Regions from separate parts of the Ruegeria sp. AG6 genome, predicted to be linked through region 1. Evidence: riboswitches for the same ligand, from Rfam matches in the RefSeq annotation. Region 1 holds a riboswitch; each other region holds the start of a gene.
The links. A riboswitch is a leader RNA that binds a small molecule or an ion and turns the genes downstream of it on or off. The one in region 1 is predicted to bind cobalamin.
Positions count from the first base shown of each region.

Region 1 (5,725 bases):
ATCGGCGGACCCCGACAGTTTCTCGGGGCAGGTGCAATCTCTGGATCCGTTCCTGACGGTTCTGGCGATCAACGCGCTGGACCCGGCAGAGGTTGAAAAGGTTCTGTCCTGGTGCCCCAAAAGCCAGACCGGAGCGCTGGTTGGATCGTCGGGCGTTGGCAAGACGACACTTGCCAATACCATGACCGATCAGGATCTCGCCACCTCGGACATTCGCGAGGATGACGCGCGGGGCCGGCACACGACGACCGCACGCGCATTGCACCGGATGCGCAACGGTGGCTGGTTGATCGATACACCCGGAATGCGCGCGTTGCGCCTGCTGGACGCTCGGGACGGGATCGACGACGTTTTCTCGGACCTTGCCGAGTTGAGCCGGGACTGCCGTTTTTCGGATTGCCAGCACAGCTCCGAGCCCGGATGTGCCGTGCAAAAGGCAATAAGCCACGGCACGCTTGATCCGGCTCGATTGGACCGGTGGCGCAAGCTTCGGCGCGAAGATCAGCGCAATTCTGAAACCGTCGCGCAGTCCCGGGCGCGGGACAAAGCGTTCGGCAAGATGGTCCGTGGCGTCATGAAGGAAAAGAAACTTCGCAACCGGTGATCGTTGGGCGGTGCCCGGCCCGTCCTGCGCCGCGTCTGATCAAGCGATCAGTCGCGGCCAAACCGCTGCATTGCGCCGGGCAAATGCTCCGATATGACCAACCTCGGGCAACCCGAAATCGGCAGGGCTCAGCAGGTGGCGGTTGGCATCGGGGCCGTAAAGATCCGCAAGCCGCCAAACCGCTTCCGGCGGCACCATCTGGTCGTCCTCGAAGGTGAACAAATCCACGGGCGTTCCAGAATCCTTCCACTGCGCCGCAGGTAACTCATGCCCGATTTCAGGCACATAGTTCAAAGGCGCCGTACACCATTTGCGCCACTGCCAATAGACCGATGCCGGCAGATCCGAGCCGAACCCGATCGCCTTTCCGGGAAGGTAGCCAAGGGCTCGGGCCAAAAGCGGGGCATGACCATACCAGAACAATCCTGCCAAACCACGATAGGGCCATGGATGGTCGCTTAGGGTTACCAGCCCCGAACACACACAGATCATGCGATCAATCAGATCGATATCCGGCTGCACAGGCCCCAACATCGCGCCGATCGAATGGCCGATGGTCCAATGCTGCGAATCGGGAAACCGTCTGCGCATTTCTGCCCGTGCCGCGGGCATGTCGATCAAGGCCCAATCCGCCATGGTCGCACGCGAATCTTTCAGGCGGCCGGTCAAGGAATGCCCGTAATCGCGATAGTCATAGGTCAGGCAGGCCATACCCTGCTCGGCAGCAAGCCATCGTGCGAAATGACGGTAATAATCGCGCGGCACACCCGTTGCACTGTTCAGCACGACGACGATTTCGGGCGAAGACAGCGGGCTGTACAACCGGGCAGACAGTGTTTTCTGCCCGGACGGAAAGCGAAATTCTTCGGTCATTACCGTTTGCTCTGTGTCCAACATGATCTCTGGCTTTGCGCTTGGTAAATCCGGTTTCCGAACCTCAACGCCCTCGACACTATGCATGAACCAACACCGTATCCAGCATGACCAAGCGTCCGGTCAAAAGATCGGCTTGACTCGATGCGTGCTCAAACGCTAGCGGTTGTGTGATGGTTTCCGGCCTCCACAAGGGGTCGGGATGAAAAGGGAACACGGTGCGGTAATGTCTGGTCATGCAGGCAACAACCAAATCCGCGACTGCCCCCGCAACTGTAAGCGGTAAGCGATGCCGAAACACCACTGGCCCAAAGGCTGGGAAGGTCGGCAAAGCGATGACCCGCAAGTCAGGAGACCTGCCATCGGAAACGAAACCGAAACTCGGGCGGGGTGTCCGGGCAGGTCCTGACGGCATCACGCTGTCCCACCTGTCCCAAATATCCTGTCCACCAAGCGCGGAGGGCGCAGGATGATCTGGAAGACAAAGACACATGAATTCAGTGCAACAGTATGTCAGCGGACGGGCAAAACCTGTCCCGCTTTGGCGCGGCTGGCGCGCTCGATATCCGAAGCCATGGCCCAGGCGACCTCGGCCACAAGTGACGATTTCGAGATTGAGGGCAGCAGCGCGCTGTCACATTGCAGCGAAGGATGTCATGCAATTTTCCGCGCGCAATCAGACCGCATTCGTGTCTTTTGCGGGACGCAGCCCGAAACCGCGATTGAGCCGCTGAACGGCTATGCCGACCTGATCTTCGGAAACACGTTCAGTGCGATGCCATCCGGCGTCGTGAAAACCCTACCCTGCGCGATGATCGAAGTTTCTACGATCCGGCCTCGAAAACCTGCTTGCGCGCCCGCGCAGATTTCAATCTGAGTCCAGACTGACCTGTGCCTGGGCACGCCGAGAGGCCCAGGCCAGTTGCGCATCCGTTTCGACGGCGCAAGGGCGCACCGCCCGCAATCGTTGCAGCGCCGTGTCCGCGCCTTCGCCGCATTCGACCATCAGCCGCAGGACAATCATACCTGACCTGCCACAGCCCCCGCGGCAGTGTACCAATACGCGACCTCCGCCGGACAGCGCGTGCCGGGCCGCGGCGCTGACGGACGGCCACGCGTCATCAATCGCTTTTGTCGGCGCTCCGAAATCTTCGATCGGCAGGTGAACCCATCGGCTGGCGCGGCTTTGAATATCGCTTCCAAATTCCTGCGCCCCGTCCTGAAGCATTTCGACATCCGTCGTCATCGAAACAACAAGCCCCGGCTGCCACGCTGCGATCATATCCAGATCGCTGGAGTAATCTCCGCCGCGTCCGGGCATCGAGGTCAGCGCCAGCGTTCCGCCACCGACTTGCAGGGCATAGATCACCAACTGCGACATGAATCCTGTCCTCCCCAAAGAACTCTTTACAAAAATGAGCCATTAAATCCGCTGATGCAGTTTAGTGCGAAAGCGACTCGTTTCTAAATCAAAAATCATCGCGCCACGCTGTGGACGCGGGCAACGGTGGCCACTACGCTGTGCCCAAGCACCGAATCCCAACGAGAAGACATGACAGACAGCTCCAGCCCCGCCTATCAGGTTCTCGCCCGCAAGTATCGCCCGGAAACCTTTGCCGATCTGGTGGGTCAGGATGCCATGGTGCGCACCCTGAAAAACGCGTTCGCGGCCGACCGGATCGCGCAGGCCTTCATCATGACCGGCATTCGCGGCACCGGCAAAACCACGACCGCAAGGATCATCGCCAAGGGCATGAACTGCATCGGACCCGACGGAACCGGTGGCCCCACGACCGAACCCTGCGGTCAGTGTGAACATTGTGTCGCCATCATGGAAGGCCGCCATGTCGACGTGATGGAGATGGACGCCGCCAGCCGTACGGGCGTCAACGACATCCGCGAGATCATTGACAGTGTCCGCTATCGCGCCGCCAGCGCGCGTTACAAGATTTACATCATCGACGAGGTTCATATGCTCTCGACCAGCGCGTTCAACGCGCTGCTCAAGACGTTGGAAGAACCGCCCGCGCATGTGAAGTTCATCTTCGCAACCACTGAAATCCGCAAAGTCCCTGTCACTGTGCTGTCCCGCTGCCAGCGTTTCGACCTGCGCCGGATCGAACCCGAAGACATGATTGGCCTGCTGCGCAAGATCGCCGAAGCGGAAAACGCCCAGATCGCCGAAGACGCGCTGGCGCTGATCACCCGAGCAGCGGAAGGATCGGCCCGGGATGCGACCTCGTTGCTGGATCAGGCGATTTCGCATGGGGCTGGCGAGACGACCGCCGATCAGGTCCGTGCAATGCTTGGACTGGCAGACCGTGGCCGGGTTCTGGACCTTATGGATATGATCCTGCGCGGCGATGCCGCCGGAGCACTTACCGAGTTGAGCGGCCAATACGCCGAAGGCGCAGACCCGCTGGCGGTGCTGCGCGATCTGGCCGAGATCACGCATTGGGTGTCCGTCGTGAAGATCACGCCTGACGCGGCGCAGGATCCGACGGTTTCTCCGGATGAACGGACCCGGGGCCAACACATGGCCGAGGCTCTGCCGATGCGGGTTCTGACCCGGATGTGGCAAATGCTGCTGAAGGCGCTCGAGGAAGTCTCGGCTGCGCCCAACGCCATGATGGCCGCTGAAATGGCCGTTATTCGCCTGACCCATGTGGCGGATTTGCCCAGCCCCGAAGAGCTGATCAAACGGTTGCAAGATGCCCCGCCACCACCGCCGGGCGGGCCCAATGGCGGCGTTTCGATATCCCGACCGGGCGCCGGTCCGGCGCCGGCTGGCGCGACCCATCCACCTGCCTACGCGCCGTCCCCTCGCGGTTCCGGTGGCGCACCGGTTGCAGCCCTGGCGCAGGATGCCCAGACGGCCCTTGCCCATTACCCGACCTTCGACCACGTGGTGGAACTGATCCGGACCAATCGCGACGTAAAGTTGCTGGTCGAGGTGGAAAACGGCGTGCGCCTCGTCTCCTATCAACCCGGACGAATCGAATTCACACCCGCCACCCAGGCACCGGCGGATCTGGCGCCACGACTGGGCACTGCCTTGCAACGCTGGACAGGAAATCGGTGGGCTGTCTCGATCGTCTCGGACGGAGAAGCCCCCACGATTGCAGAAGTCAGGGATGAGGCCGAGCTCGCACTGAAATCCGAGGCCGAACAACATCCTTTGGTGCAGGCGGTATTGGCGCAATTCCCAAAGGCGAAAATCACTAGGATCGAAACGCCGGAGCAACGCGCCGCCAAGGTCGAGACCGAAGCGCTTCCCGAGGTGGAAGACGAGTGGGACCCGTTCGAGGAAGACTGACCCCGCGGCCCGTCACCCCCCGTTTCAAACGAAGCTGACCGAGGTTTCGATCGAACACATCCGCCCGCATGTCTCAGATCGTTTGTTGCGACACCGGCCAGCGGAAGGCGGCCCGTGACAATTCTGATCCGGATGCCGCGTAGCCATTCGAACCGCGCCCAGATTTTCTTTGCCCTGTGTGATCAGTCTCGGCAGCAGACCATATGCGCGCCAAGGACGATCTGCGCTTGCCGGGCCTGCTGGCAAATATGGTGTCGCAGATGGTTAGCACGTTCCTGCTGACGCCTGCGCTGATCAACATGCCGACCGGAACGGATGAGCCTCCGACCGGCGGGAGAACCCTTGTGCCATGTCGCTGCTGCCCGTATCTAGAGCGCAAACGGAGACACAGGAGAATACTATGCTGAAAGGACTCGGCGGGCTTGGCGGTCTGGGCGACATGGCCAAGATGATGAAATCCGCGCAGGACCTGCAAACCAAGATGACCGAAATGCAGGAAGAGCTGAACAACATGATGGTTGTCGGCGAATCCGGTGCAGGCCTGGTCAAGGCAACGGCGACGGCCAAGGGTGAACTCAAAGGTCTGGATATCGACCCTTCCATCTTCAACGGCGATGACAAGGAAGTGGTCGAAGACCTGATCCTGGCCGCCATCAAGGATGCGCAGACCAAGGCAACCGAACGTTCGCAGGCTGAAATGGCCAAGCTGACCGAAAGCATGGGCCTGCCCAAAGACATCAAGCTGCCGTTCTGAGCTTTATCTTTTCCCAAATACTCCCGCCGGAGGCTCCCTCCGGCGCAATGCAGGATTGGCCATGAGTTCGAACAGCGACATCGACAACCTGATCGACCTGATGGCCAAACTGCCGGGTCTGGGCCCGCGCTCGGCCCGCCGCGCGGTTCTGCACCTGATCCGAAAACGCGCCCTGCTG
Region 1 is NZ_JBQFYQ010000015.1:6,717-12,441, reverse strand. Features, by position in the region: gene rsgA (ribosome small subunit-dependent GTPase A) at 1-604, shown strand, start outside; gene ACR0I0_RS19370 (alpha/beta hydrolase family protein) at 644-1,477, opposite strand; cobalamin riboswitch at 1,635-1,855, shown strand; gene ACR0I0_RS19365 (hypothetical protein) at 1,947-2,354, shown strand; gene ACR0I0_RS19360 (protein-tyrosine phosphatase family protein) at 2,346-2,858, opposite strand; gene ACR0I0_RS19355 (DNA polymerase III subunit gamma/tau) at 3,030-4,793, shown strand; gene ACR0I0_RS19350 (YbaB/EbfC family nucleoid-associated protein) at 5,194-5,547, shown strand; gene recR (recombination mediator RecR) at 5,609-5,725, shown strand, end outside.

Region 2 (5,725 bases), on a different contig from region 1:
CAGGTTCGAATCCTGCACGGCTCACCACTTTTTTCCATGGACTATGATCTTGGCTTACAGCGAACTGCTTGTGTTTGGCCCAGCTGTGAACGACGGTCGAAGCCACGGGCTTGATCGAGGTGCCGGACACGCTTTGTGCCATCCAACACGACCTCGGCGGAACAAATCTCGAATTCGGCCAGCATGGTATCAAGCGGGATGCGATGGAAGAGGTCCACGCCTCGCACATGTCGAAACCCAGAGCAGACGGGCAGCTGGTTCTGCGTGAAGATGACAAAGTTCTGAAAGTGCCGGACATCCGGCGACCCAATCTGGCCCGGATTCTGCAACGGGCAGAAAAAACGCGCCGAAAGCCGCAGCGGGTGTCAGCCACGCTGCGGCTTTGATCGGGATGCGAAGCACCTAAACCTCGACTTCGACCTTGCCGATCGGGTTCGAGCAGCAGGCCAGAATGTACCCCGCGTCGATGTCGTCTTCCGAGATCCCTCCGTTGTGGACCATGTGGACCTCGCCAGCAGTTTTCTTGACCTTGCAGGTACCGCACACGCCGAAGGTACAGCCTGACGGAATGTTCAGGCCAACCGAGCGGGCGGCGGCAAGCACCGTGTCGGTCTCGGCAACCTTGGCCGTTACGCCCGAGGTCGCGAACAGGATTTCGGCGCTGCTGTCGTCGTCCAGAACAACGTCATCCAACTCGGGCTGATCCGCCTCGGTTTCCACCGGCGCGCCGAAGCTTTCCTGATAATAGTTGTCCATATCAAAACCAAGACCGGCCAGCGCGTCGCGCACCGCTTGCATGAAGGGCTCGGGACCGCAGCAATAGACTTCGCGCTCAAGGTAATCCGGCGCCATCAGGCCCAGCATCAATTGGTTGAACTGACCCTGATATCCCGTCCATGGGCGGTAGCGGTCCGGCTCTTCCACAACGAATTTCAGGTCCAAACCATCCGTGCGGCTGGCCATCTGTTCCAAGCGCTGGCGGAAGATAATCTCGGATGGCCGCTTGGCGCAGTTGATGAAGACAACGTCCAGATCGCGGCCTTCGTCCCACATGCAGGTGGTCATTGACATCATCGGTGTGATGCCTGAGCCAGCCGAGATAAACAGGAACTTGCGCGCATCGCTCAGTGCGTTGGTGAACAGGCCCGCAGGCCCAACGGCCTTGAGCCGCATGCCGGGTTGAAGATTGTCCAGCATCCAGCGCGTGCCGATACTGTCGGGTTGCGCTTTGGCGGTGATGGTGATCGACCGCGGCCGCGATGGCGACGATGAGATTGTGTAGGTGCGATACACGACTCCCCCGGGCTGGCCGGGCGCCGGAATCTCGAGCGTCAGGAACTGACCGGGGTGATAGGCGAACTGCGCCCCCGAGGGGGCTCGGAACGAAAAGCTGGCGGTGTTCGGCATCTCGGGCACGACCGAGACACATTCCAGCATCTCTCCATCCTGCCAAACGGCTGATGAAAGCGTGTCCAGATCTTTCATCAGACTTACTCCGCCGCCATGTAGTCAGGGGTCAGGCGGGCCGACACTGTGCTGCAATACCAATCCACGAATTGCAGTACGCCGGATTCCTGAATGGCTGAATACGGGCCGGGCACATAGGCCGGGCTGTTGATGCCCTGCTGGTTGTCCTCGACCACCTGACGGTCTTCGTCATTCGTGGCGACCCAGACTTCGGTCAGGCGTTTCACGTCGTAGTCAACGCCTTCAACCGCATCCTTGTTGACCAGCCATTTGGTCGTGACCTCGGTCTCTGTCGGGCTGATCGGCGTAACACGGAAAACAATCGAGTGATCGGCAAGAAAGTGGTTCCACGTGGTCGGATAGTGGAACTTCAAAAGCGATCCCGCATCCGCAAAGGGCGACCGGCCCAACCAGCGGCGCACGGCGGATTTCCTGTCCATCGTATAGCTCTCGGCGCCTTCTTTCAGCGGCATCCGCGCCAGACGGAATTGGCCGTCCTCGTGCAGATAGAACTGCGATGGCATACCCGCTGACTGGCACCTGTCGAAATGGGCTTGCATATAGGCTGGGGTTTCACCGCCTTCGATCCCCGTCACGCCCGGATCATCAGGGAAGGTCCGGCACAGCGCAGGGTGGTTGCCGCCGCAGTGATAGCACTCGCGATTGTTTTCCCAGACCAGTTTCCAGTTGCCGTTCTCGATGATCGAGCTTTCGAATGCGACCTTGGCATTCGCAAGATCATGCGGCTCAAGATACGGGCGCGCGATATTGGCAAACGTGTCAAAATCCGGGGCGACATCCGCCAGACAGATATAGACCAACCCGGCAAGCTCGCGGCAATGAACCGTCTTCAAACCATGCTGTCTGGGATCAAACTCCGGCCCCATGTCGCGGGCCCACAGCAAAGAGCCGTCAAGCTCGTAGGTCCATTGGTGATACGGGCAAACCAGCTTCGGCGCGTTGCCTTTTGCTGCCTTGCATATGATCGAGCCGCGATGGCGGCAGGTGTTGTGAAACGCCCGGATCTGGTTGTCGGCGCCGCGCACGATGATCACGCGATAGGCACCCACGTTGTACGTTACATAGTCGCCGGCTTTCACCAGTTCACAGGCCGGAATGGCAAAGAGCCATTCGCGATAGTGGATGGTTTCCAGGTCGGTCTGAAAGATCTCGGGGTCGGTGTAAAAGGCCCGTTCCAGAGCATAGCCCGGGATTCGACGCGCCAACAGGTTTTGGACATTGTTCACTTCTGGCTCTCCTGCCGCGCCCCGCGGCATTGCTTGGGCAGATGACAGGGAGGAACCGTCCGGAGGCGCGCGAGGACCACGTCCGAAACCCGTGTCCCCACCGCCACCCGCGGTTTGACATATCTGCAAGGCTGGTTTCCGGACTTGAAAGGGGCTTGCACCCGGTTGCGACACCTTCCCGGGATCCTCGTCCCAGTGGTTGATTGTCGAACCTGACCTTCCTTACCGTTGCGGGGGCAGCGCCGGAATTCCACCGGCTTCCCAATTCTCCGCGGTCTGAGAATCAAACAGCGGCACCTCACGATGGCAGCCTACTTTCTACCTGCTTGGGCGCTGAAATGCTTGCGACATTTCCGGTTTCAAAACAGACATGGAAATTTTCCGGTTGAGTGGACGGCGCCGGGATCACGGTCCTTGGCACAGGGGCATGGCAAGCCCGCCAGCACGGCGTTCTGCAGGGGCCAGTGGGCTTTGCGATGGATGCGGCCACGTCTGACATCCGCGCCGTCAAATTGTCCCCCAGCCGTGACAGCGAAGGCCCGGCTGCTCTGCTCAGAAACGAAACGCTGCACGTCGCCTGAGCATGGCTGGAAAAGAGAGAGTCAGGCCAAGTGAAGGAGGTTTGCAGCAAACCCTTTTGGGTGAAGTTGATCCGTTTGGGATAGTGCTGGCTTGCCATGAGGCAGGTGAAGAAGGCGAATATCCGTCATGCGAGAGTTGTCAGTCCATCCTGTCAACGGACGGTAGAAAACCTCATTTTGTCCATAAAAAATTGTCTTTTTCGGGAAAAACCATTACGTTTTCCGAAAATGGTGGAAAACACCGGAGGCAGTAAGAGAGCAGATGCCAAAACCGAAAACAGGTGTTTTGCGGACAACAGTTCCTTCGCGCCTCATGGGAAAACGGGATGGTCTGTTTTTCCTCTGGGGGCAGATAGAACGCGCGCGCTTGAAGGTCGAGGGCGGCGAACGCGCCGAGGGCGCAGCCTCGGACGGGCCAAGGGCAAACACGGCCGGTGAGGTCAAGGGATCGACGACAGCATTGGTGGACGAGTTTATTTTCTACTGACTTTTGTGATGAAACCGGGCCTGACGGCCCTATTTCTTCTCGAAGAACAGGATGACTTCACCCAGACGGACGCCATAGCGTGAGACATACGCGCGGTTCAGCAGACGGTCGTCATCCAGCAGCCACATCCAGTCGTCGAATTTGACACGCATGGTCCCGTCCTTGATCGGCAGGTCGATCTTGTATTTCCAGTTGAACGTATCCCCGCGTTCAATCCCGCTGGCGGTGCCCAGCACGCCAGGCGCCGTACCGGTCCACGTATCCTCTCCGGTTTTGGTCAATGTCCAGATGCGTTGTTCCGTCGCGCCATCGTCGTAGACGAAGTCTTCGACCAGGGTCAGGGTTTCGCCGTCCCATGTTCCGTCGATATCAACCGTGAATCTGCGGGGGATATTTCCCAGAACATCCTGAAACTGACCGTAGGCCACTGTTTTACCCTCAAAAAACTCTTCCAGGTTCAACTGCCGGTCCGACAGAAACGTTTTTGGTACCTTCGGTTTGCTGGAGCAGGCCGCCAGAAGTGTAAGGCTTGCGATGGCAATGCAGGCGATGAAAGAGCGAAAGGTGATCATTGCAACGGCTTCCCTTCCAAAGTCGCGTCATACCCGTTTGACCCACTTGGATGCATCGGTTTCGATCTGGGGCTTGGACGCATTGTGGCGATCAGTTCCGCGACCTTGACGCCAAACTTGCGCATCTCGGACCGATTCATGATGACGCCGGTTTCTGTCAGGTACATCCAATCGGTGACATCCAGTGTGTGTCCACCAGCGTCATCTGGCAGAATGATACGATAGGTCAGTTTTACCGTGGACCCCGAGATAATGCCCCGACCTTCGCCCACGATATCATCCGCCATTGCCGTGAATGTGTTGCCAGTTCCCAGCGTCAGGTACCATTTGCGGGTCATCTGTTTTCCGTTGGAATAGGTGAAGTACTCGGTCAGCGTGCCCGAGTTGCCTTGCCATTCGCCGGACATGCGCGCGACAAAGCTGTTCGACATTTTGCCGTTGGGGCCATAGATCAGGCCTTCGGACAAGATCTCTCCGTTCAGGTGTTTTTTCAGCGAAAAATTTGGCCCGGTGCCACTGTAATCGGACGGCGATTGCGCGCGAAAGCTCAGCAGCCTTGCACGGATGAAGACGGCGGTCAGAAGGACCAGAAGGATGATGCTGAAAGCGTTCATTTGCTTGTGACCTCGGTGGGCAGGGTCAACACCATCCCGAACGCTCCGACTTTCAGGATGCAGGGCAGCACCGCATAGGCAAGATTGAGTGTATCCAGAGCCTGTGCTGAATTGGTTTGACCGGGGGTGAAACCGCTGCGTTCCAGCAGCGGCAGAGTGAAAAAGGCAGCCAGGGCGAGGCCCAGTTTGCCAGCGAAGGACCAGATGCCAAACGCGGCTGATGCGTTCAGCCCGGCCCGGGTAAGGACGATCGAGAACATCGCAGGCAACACGACCATATCCGCGCCCAACGCCGCGCCCGAGGCGAGACAGATCATTGCAAAACCCGCAAGGTTTCCTGAACTCAGTGTGGCAGCGCCGATAAAGCCGGCGATCGAGAGCGGCATGGCGATAATCAGAGTCTGTTTCGGGCCAATTTTGTTACTGAGCTTTGCCCACAGCGGAACGCTCGCGCCTGCGCTCAGGAAGAACAGGATCAACAAAGGACCCGCCTTGCCCGGCAGTTGCAGCCGGTCTTCCACAAAAAACAGAAACAGGGTGGAGGTTATGGCAACCGGGAGGCTGTTGACCAAAGCCAGCGCAAGAAGGCGCAAGCCACCGGCCTGACCCAGACCCGCAAAGGACAGGCCTGATCCGGTGATCGGTCTGCGTCGCCAGATCGGGATCGTCAGTATCAGGGTCACAACGGACAGAAGCCCCAGGAACGCGCCGAATGCGGGGTAGCCTTGGGAGTGTGCCCCGAAAGCAACCAACAGGG
Region 2 is NZ_JBQFYQ010000007.1:152,564-158,288, reverse strand. Features, by position in the region: tRNA gene ACR0I0_RS15080 (tRNA-Lys) at 1-27, shown strand, start outside; gene ACR0I0_RS15075 (hypothetical protein) at 111-386, shown strand; gene ACR0I0_RS15070 (FAD-binding oxidoreductase) at 403-1,485, opposite strand; gene ACR0I0_RS15065 (aromatic ring-hydroxylating oxygenase subunit alpha) at 1,491-2,744, opposite strand; cobalamin riboswitch at 2,827-3,030, opposite strand; partial or broken gene ACR0I0_RS15060 (IS5/IS1182 family transposase) at 3,104-3,256, shown strand; gene ACR0I0_RS15055 (hypothetical protein) at 3,558-3,782, shown strand; gene ACR0I0_RS15050 (DUF3833 family protein) at 3,812-4,354, opposite strand; gene ACR0I0_RS15045 (DUF3833 domain-containing protein) at 4,351-4,968, opposite strand; gene ACR0I0_RS15040 (MFS transporter) at 4,965-5,725, opposite strand, start outside.
Region 2: linked by a shared signal. The riboswitch ahead of ACR0I0_RS15065 (aromatic ring-hydroxylating oxygenase subunit alpha) and the one ahead of ACR0I0_RS19365 (hypothetical protein) in region 1 are both predicted to bind cobalamin.

Region 3 (5,725 bases), on a different contig from region 1:
GCCAGGATCAGTTTTTCGGGTGCGCTCGTACGCAAGCCCTGAACCAGCGCCAGAACAATGCCGGACGCGATCAGGCCACCGCAAAATGCTGCCAGCGGCAACGTCCAGATTCCCAGGACATCCCCTGTGACGGTGATCACCAGAACGGCGCCGGCAGCAGCACCCGAGGACAGACCGAACAGAAACGGATCTGCCAGATCGTTTCGCGTCGTTGTTTGCAGAACGACACCAACGACGCCCAGACCCGCACCAATCACGGCGGCAAACAGGGCGCGGGGCAGGCGAAGGTCGAAGACGATCCGGTGCAAGGGCGACATGTCTCCTTCCACCATACCGGTTCCGAGGCCGATTGCCGAAAAGACTTCGCGCACGGGGATTGGGGTGGTCCCATAGACGATCGACAACAGCAAAAGGGCGGTCAGAACAACCGCCCCCAGCACTATCAAACGGCCCAATTGGACCATATCAGTTGGTCTCCGGGTGCATCGCCTGTGCCATCTTCTCGATCGCCTCGATATTTGCCGGGCCGGGAGTCAGCTCTTCGTAACGCAGGCCAATCCAGCGCTCGTTCTTTACCGCGTCCGTTTGTGACATCACCGGGTGATCCTTGAGGAACTGGAAAGTGTCCTCTGCGCCGTTGCCGGACTGATAGTCGAGCAGCACCAGAAATTCCGGGTTAGCCGCTGCCACAGCTTCCCACGACGTGCGGCCCCAGCTGGTATCCAGATCATGAGTTACGTTCTCACCGCCAGCGGCTGCGATCATCGCATCGGGAATGGCGAACTTGCCGGCGGTAAACGGAGCATCGGCCGGTCCGTCCAACAGGAATACCCGCGGCTTTTCCAGATCGGCTGTTTTTGCTTGAATGGCGGACAACTTGTCCTTCCAGCCGGCAACCAGCGCCTCGGCCTTGTCTTCGACCTGCATGACCTTGCCCAGGCGCAGAACGTCATCAAACAACAGGTTCATGCTGGCTTCGGGGCGATCCTCGTCCAGATGCACGCAGCTTTCGGTCAGGATCATGGTCTTGATACCAAAGGGTTCCAGCGTGTCGGGCGTGACATCTCCGCCGGGTTTCATGCCATAGTACCAACCGGCAAAAAACAGATCAGGTTCGACGGCCACAAGGTTTTCAATCGTCGGGTACTTGGGGGCAAGCTCTGGGATGTCGCCGCGCTGAGCATCAAAGTCAGGGCTGGTTTTGTACCAGCCCGAAATCCCGGTAAGTCCCACGATCTTGTCCTGAAGGCCGAGTGCAAAGGCCATATCCGCCATGTTCATATCATGTACGACCAGACGTTCCGGCGCCGAGTCAAAAACCAGCGGTTCGCCGCAATTGTCCACGGTGACGGCTTCCGCTGCCACGCCACCTGCGAAGCCAGCGAAGACAACCACCGGCCAGAGTTTCTGCATCATATGTAAGTTCCTGTTATTATGACAATTTCCGTTTTCGGATGTCCAGTGCGGGGATCATGCGGCCTTCGTGCTGAAAGCACAGATAATCCACGCCGAATGTCTCACTTACCCGGTCTGGGGTCAGAACTTCGCCAACAGGCCCGAACCCCGTCAGGCGCGTGGCTTTCATCAACGCCACATGGGTGGCGAATTCCGGGATCATGACCAGATCATGGACGATCATGACGACCGTTACCCCCAGATCAGCGACCAGAGACAGCATGTGCCCCTTGGCATCGGGGTCCAGATGGTTGGTTGGCTCGTCCAGAAACAGCAAGGACGGGTTCTGGGCCAGAGCGCGCGCGATGTGCGCGCGCTGACGTTCTCCGCCGGACAGTTGACCCATCGTTTTGTTGGCAAAATGCAACAGCTCGGTCGTCGTCAGCACCCGTTCAAGATCAGCCCTGTGCTGAGTCACCGAACGTTCGCCCTGAATCGGGATTTGCCCCAGCGCAACGTAGTCTTGCAGGCGCATCCGCCCGTCGGGCATTTCCTGCTGCCCGACCACAGCAATGGAGCGGGCACGTTGGCGGGCGGACAGGGTCCGAAGGCTTTGTCCTTCTATCCAAACATCGCCCAACGCAATCCGTTCAATCCCGCACAGCAGTTTCAGCAGAGTGGTTTTGCCGGCGCCGTTCGGCCCGGCGATTGCCAGAATTGATCCTTCTTCCAGACGAAAGGACACATCCTGCAACAGGATGTCGCCATTGAGAGCGTAGTATCCCAAATTCTCTGCAATCAGAAAACTCATGATGACCCCCCGAAAGGTAAAGCGGGAATTCGCGATAAGGTCTTTGCGAAAAGGGCAGGGGGGCGGTCCGAGGCACTGGTCCAGCCGTCGTCGCTGTCGCCGAACTGGATCGCAAATTCGACCAAGGCAGACAGATCGCGGGATGTCGTGATATCGCCAAACAGGTACTGCGCTTTGCCCGGGGCCTGAAATCCGACGGTCATGGCCCGTTCACAACCTGCCATGCAGGCCACCATTCGGGTTTCAAAACCGTCAGGCAACCGGGCATCCAGCGCGTCTTGTGCGGCTTCGGCAGACATCGTCCCCTGACATGTTGAACAGATCAGAACGTAGTGATCAGAATAGCAGGTCATTGCCTTCTCCGTCGTTTGCCAGATGCAAACAGAGGGCACATACCCGGATATTACGCAAACGCGCCATCAAGCCTCCTTCCGAGACGCCCCGCCTCGGGTTGGTTCATAGTGTGATGGCAGGTCTCCTGACTTGCGGGTCGTTGCTTGGCCGACCTTCCCAACCCTTTTGGGTCAGTGGTGAAGTGGCGTCGCTCACCGCTTACAGTTGCGGGGGCAGTCACGGACTTGGCACATTCCAGCGCCGCACCGTGTTCCCATTTTCATCTCTTACGGAACCATCCCGCTCAGCTAGTCCGGCTACGCCTGACTTGTCAAGCGGCAGGCGAAAGGGTGGTGGACGGAATTGCAACGGTTGAGCCAGCGATCCTGCTGCGCCAGCCCGGACCGAACGGTGTCAATAGTCTGATACAAGAAGAAAATCCGGTTCGGTATCTTCCTCAATCTTTGAAAACCGTGGGATTGGCTTTTCAAACACATTGTCCGTTCGGTCGTCATTCACGGTCGATACCTCGCCAATAAGGCAATCACCGCGCTCGGCCCAGAAAGCGTGCCAGATGCCGGGCATCAGAGTTACGCTTTGCCCCGGCTTCAGCCGCAAGTGCTCTTCGGGTTGCAAGGTTACAGGGCAGGCATCGCTTGGGACCGTCACCGGGTTGTCGCGGTCGACGCCACCGTTTGGATCCGACGCATGGATTTCCAGAACGAGATCGCCGCCGCCCCGGTTGATGATGTCTTCTGCCTTGATGATATGCCGGTGCATCGGAGAAAGCTGATTTTCTTTCGAGATCAACAGTTTTTCCGCATAGAGCATCCCGCGCCCGGATTTCAGATCCTTCGCCTCACCATTGCGCAAAGTGAATAGAAACAGTCCAAGTTCATCAAAACGGCCCTGGGCGTAATCGGTAATGTCCCATCCCAGCCCGCGACTGCGGATCGTTTCGGCCAGAGGGCTGCGCATTTTCTCGGGCGACCAATCCGCAAAGGGTGGCAACGCGGCACCGAAGGACTGAATGAACGCCTGTGCCCGGGTCTTGATACGGTTGATTTCGGATCGTTTCATCATGCCGTCCCACAGATCAAAGTTCGTGCGCCCAGGGGGGTTCTGCCCCGGCTCGGGAAACGGTCACGGCCGCCACGTCAGCGCCCAGTTCCATGGCTGCTTGCAGGCTTTCAACCGTCAATCCGCGCAGACCTGACTTGGTCAGATGCCCTGCGCGGCTGAGCTCGGTCAGAACGCCGGCGTTGAACGTGTCACCTGCGCCGATCGTATCGACCACTTCAACGGGCTTCACAGGAACCGAAACTTCGGAACCATCCGCCAGGTAACCGTGCGCCCCGTCACTGCCGCGCGTGACGATGACAACGGAAGGACCCGCCTGCAACAGCACAGACGCCTTTGCGGCTTCGGATTCAGCGCCCGGAATGATCCAGTCCAGGTCCTCGTCTGAAACCTTGACGATATCCGCACGCGAGATCATGCGGTTCAAACGCGTCCGAAACCGGGTTTGATCCTTGATGAAATCCGGGCGAATATTCGGGTCCAGCATCACCGCACGGTCGGAACCGTGGCGGTCCAGAAGGGCGGCATATGCATCTGCGCAAGGTTCACACGCAAGGCTGATTCCGCCGAGATACAGGGCAGAGACAGCGGGAAGCTGATCGGGCATGTCCTCGGGCAGCAACATCCGGCCTGCGGTGTTTTCATCAACAAAGCTGTAAGACGCGTGTCCATCCGAGAGCTGCACAAAGGCAAGCGTGGTAGGGCGGTCCGAGATGATGACATGTGTCGTGTCCACATGGCTCGCTTTCAGCGCATCGATCAGTTGCTGGCCGAACATGTCCGATGACAAACCTGTCAGCATCCCAACCGGAACACCCAGACGTCCCATCGCGACGGCTGTGTTCAGAACTGCACCACCAGTATGTGGCACAAAACCAATTGCGCCCGACGCGGTCGGTTCTGAAATCATATCTATCAGCGCTTCACCACAGCACAGAATCATGTCTTGGTCCTTCTTGGTACAGAGAATTCGGTCAGTCTGGTTGCTGTCTCAGCGCGTTCTTGCAGAAGTTGTTTGCGCCGATGATCCCGAACTCTGCCTGTTCAGACACGTAGAGGTTCAGGGAACGGCGCAAATCGCTGAAGCGGCCGCCGCCGTTGAACGCATCCTTGAAACTGTCACTGAATAGCCAGCGGTTTTTCTCGGCAACGCCGCCGACGAGGAAAACGCCTCCCTCTGGCATCAAGGTGACCGCCAGATCACCCATCAAAGCACCCAGATGGGTGGTAAAAATCTGCGCGGCTTTTTCGGCGACCAGATCGGTACCGTTGCGGGCATCGTTCAGAATTTCCTTTGCAGAGCGCGCCTGAGACCGCGCCTGACCGGCTGCCAATTCAACCGCCTGATACAGGATCGGCAGGCCGGTTCCGCTCAGGAACATTTCTGCTTCCAGCGCCAGGCTGTCGCCAAAGAAACAGCCCGGTGCGATGCGACGTGCCGCCTCAAAGATCTCAACTTCGTCGCGATGGCGCGGGTACAGGCCCACGTGCCCGCCTTCGCCGGAGACCGTGTGATACCTGCCTTCGGAAAAAAGCAAAGCACCAACGCCAAGCCCGGTTCCGGGCCCTACAACCAGCCGTGTGCCTGCGGGCGGCGCCTCCTGACCCTGCAAGACCGCAACATCCGACCGAGTCACCTCGGCCACTGACCACGCCGCAGCGGTGAAATCATTTATGACAAAAGTGCGCTCTGCTCCTGTTGCTTTCGTCAGCTCGGTTTCCGAAAGATCCAGGTTCGCGTTGGTCAACTGAATCGTTCCGTCCCTGACCGGCCCGGCTCCGGCTGCTACGACGGCCTGTGGGTTGGTTCCGATCTCGTCCCTGAGGTCATGGAACGCCTCGAGCAGATCTTCCAATGTCCCCGTCGGGTGTTTCCGAAGATCTGCCAATTCTCCGTTCGTAACAACGCCCAGACGTGTGTTCGTACCGCCGATATCCGCAACCAGGTTCCAATGCTCATGCACGGCACCGAATGGTTGCGCTAACGGCTGAGAGACACTCTGACCCCCGGACAGGGCGGATTTCAGCGCCATGAAAGACGCTTTGGGCGTTCTCGCAAGTGTTTCGAAATCCACGTCCACCAGTCCAAACCTCTTCTCGTACCCG
Region 3 is NZ_JBQFYQ010000003.1:119,879-125,603, forward strand. Features, by position in the region: gene ACR0I0_RS09655 (FecCD family ABC transporter permease) at 1-464, opposite strand, end outside; gene ACR0I0_RS09660 (ABC transporter substrate-binding protein) at 466-1,416, opposite strand; gene ACR0I0_RS09665 (ABC transporter ATP-binding protein) at 1,433-2,206, opposite strand; gene ACR0I0_RS09670 (DUF1636 family protein) at 2,203-2,559, opposite strand; cobalamin riboswitch at 2,658-2,854, opposite strand; gene ACR0I0_RS09675 (D-lyxose/D-mannose family sugar isomerase) at 2,954-3,619, opposite strand; gene ACR0I0_RS09680 (carbohydrate kinase family protein) at 3,636-4,562, opposite strand; gene ACR0I0_RS09685 (glucokinase) at 4,594-5,652, opposite strand; partial or broken gene ACR0I0_RS09690 (GH1 family beta-glucosidase) at 5,629-5,725, opposite strand, start outside.
Region 3: linked by a shared signal. The riboswitch ahead of ACR0I0_RS09670 (DUF1636 family protein) and the one ahead of ACR0I0_RS19365 (hypothetical protein) in region 1 are both predicted to bind cobalamin.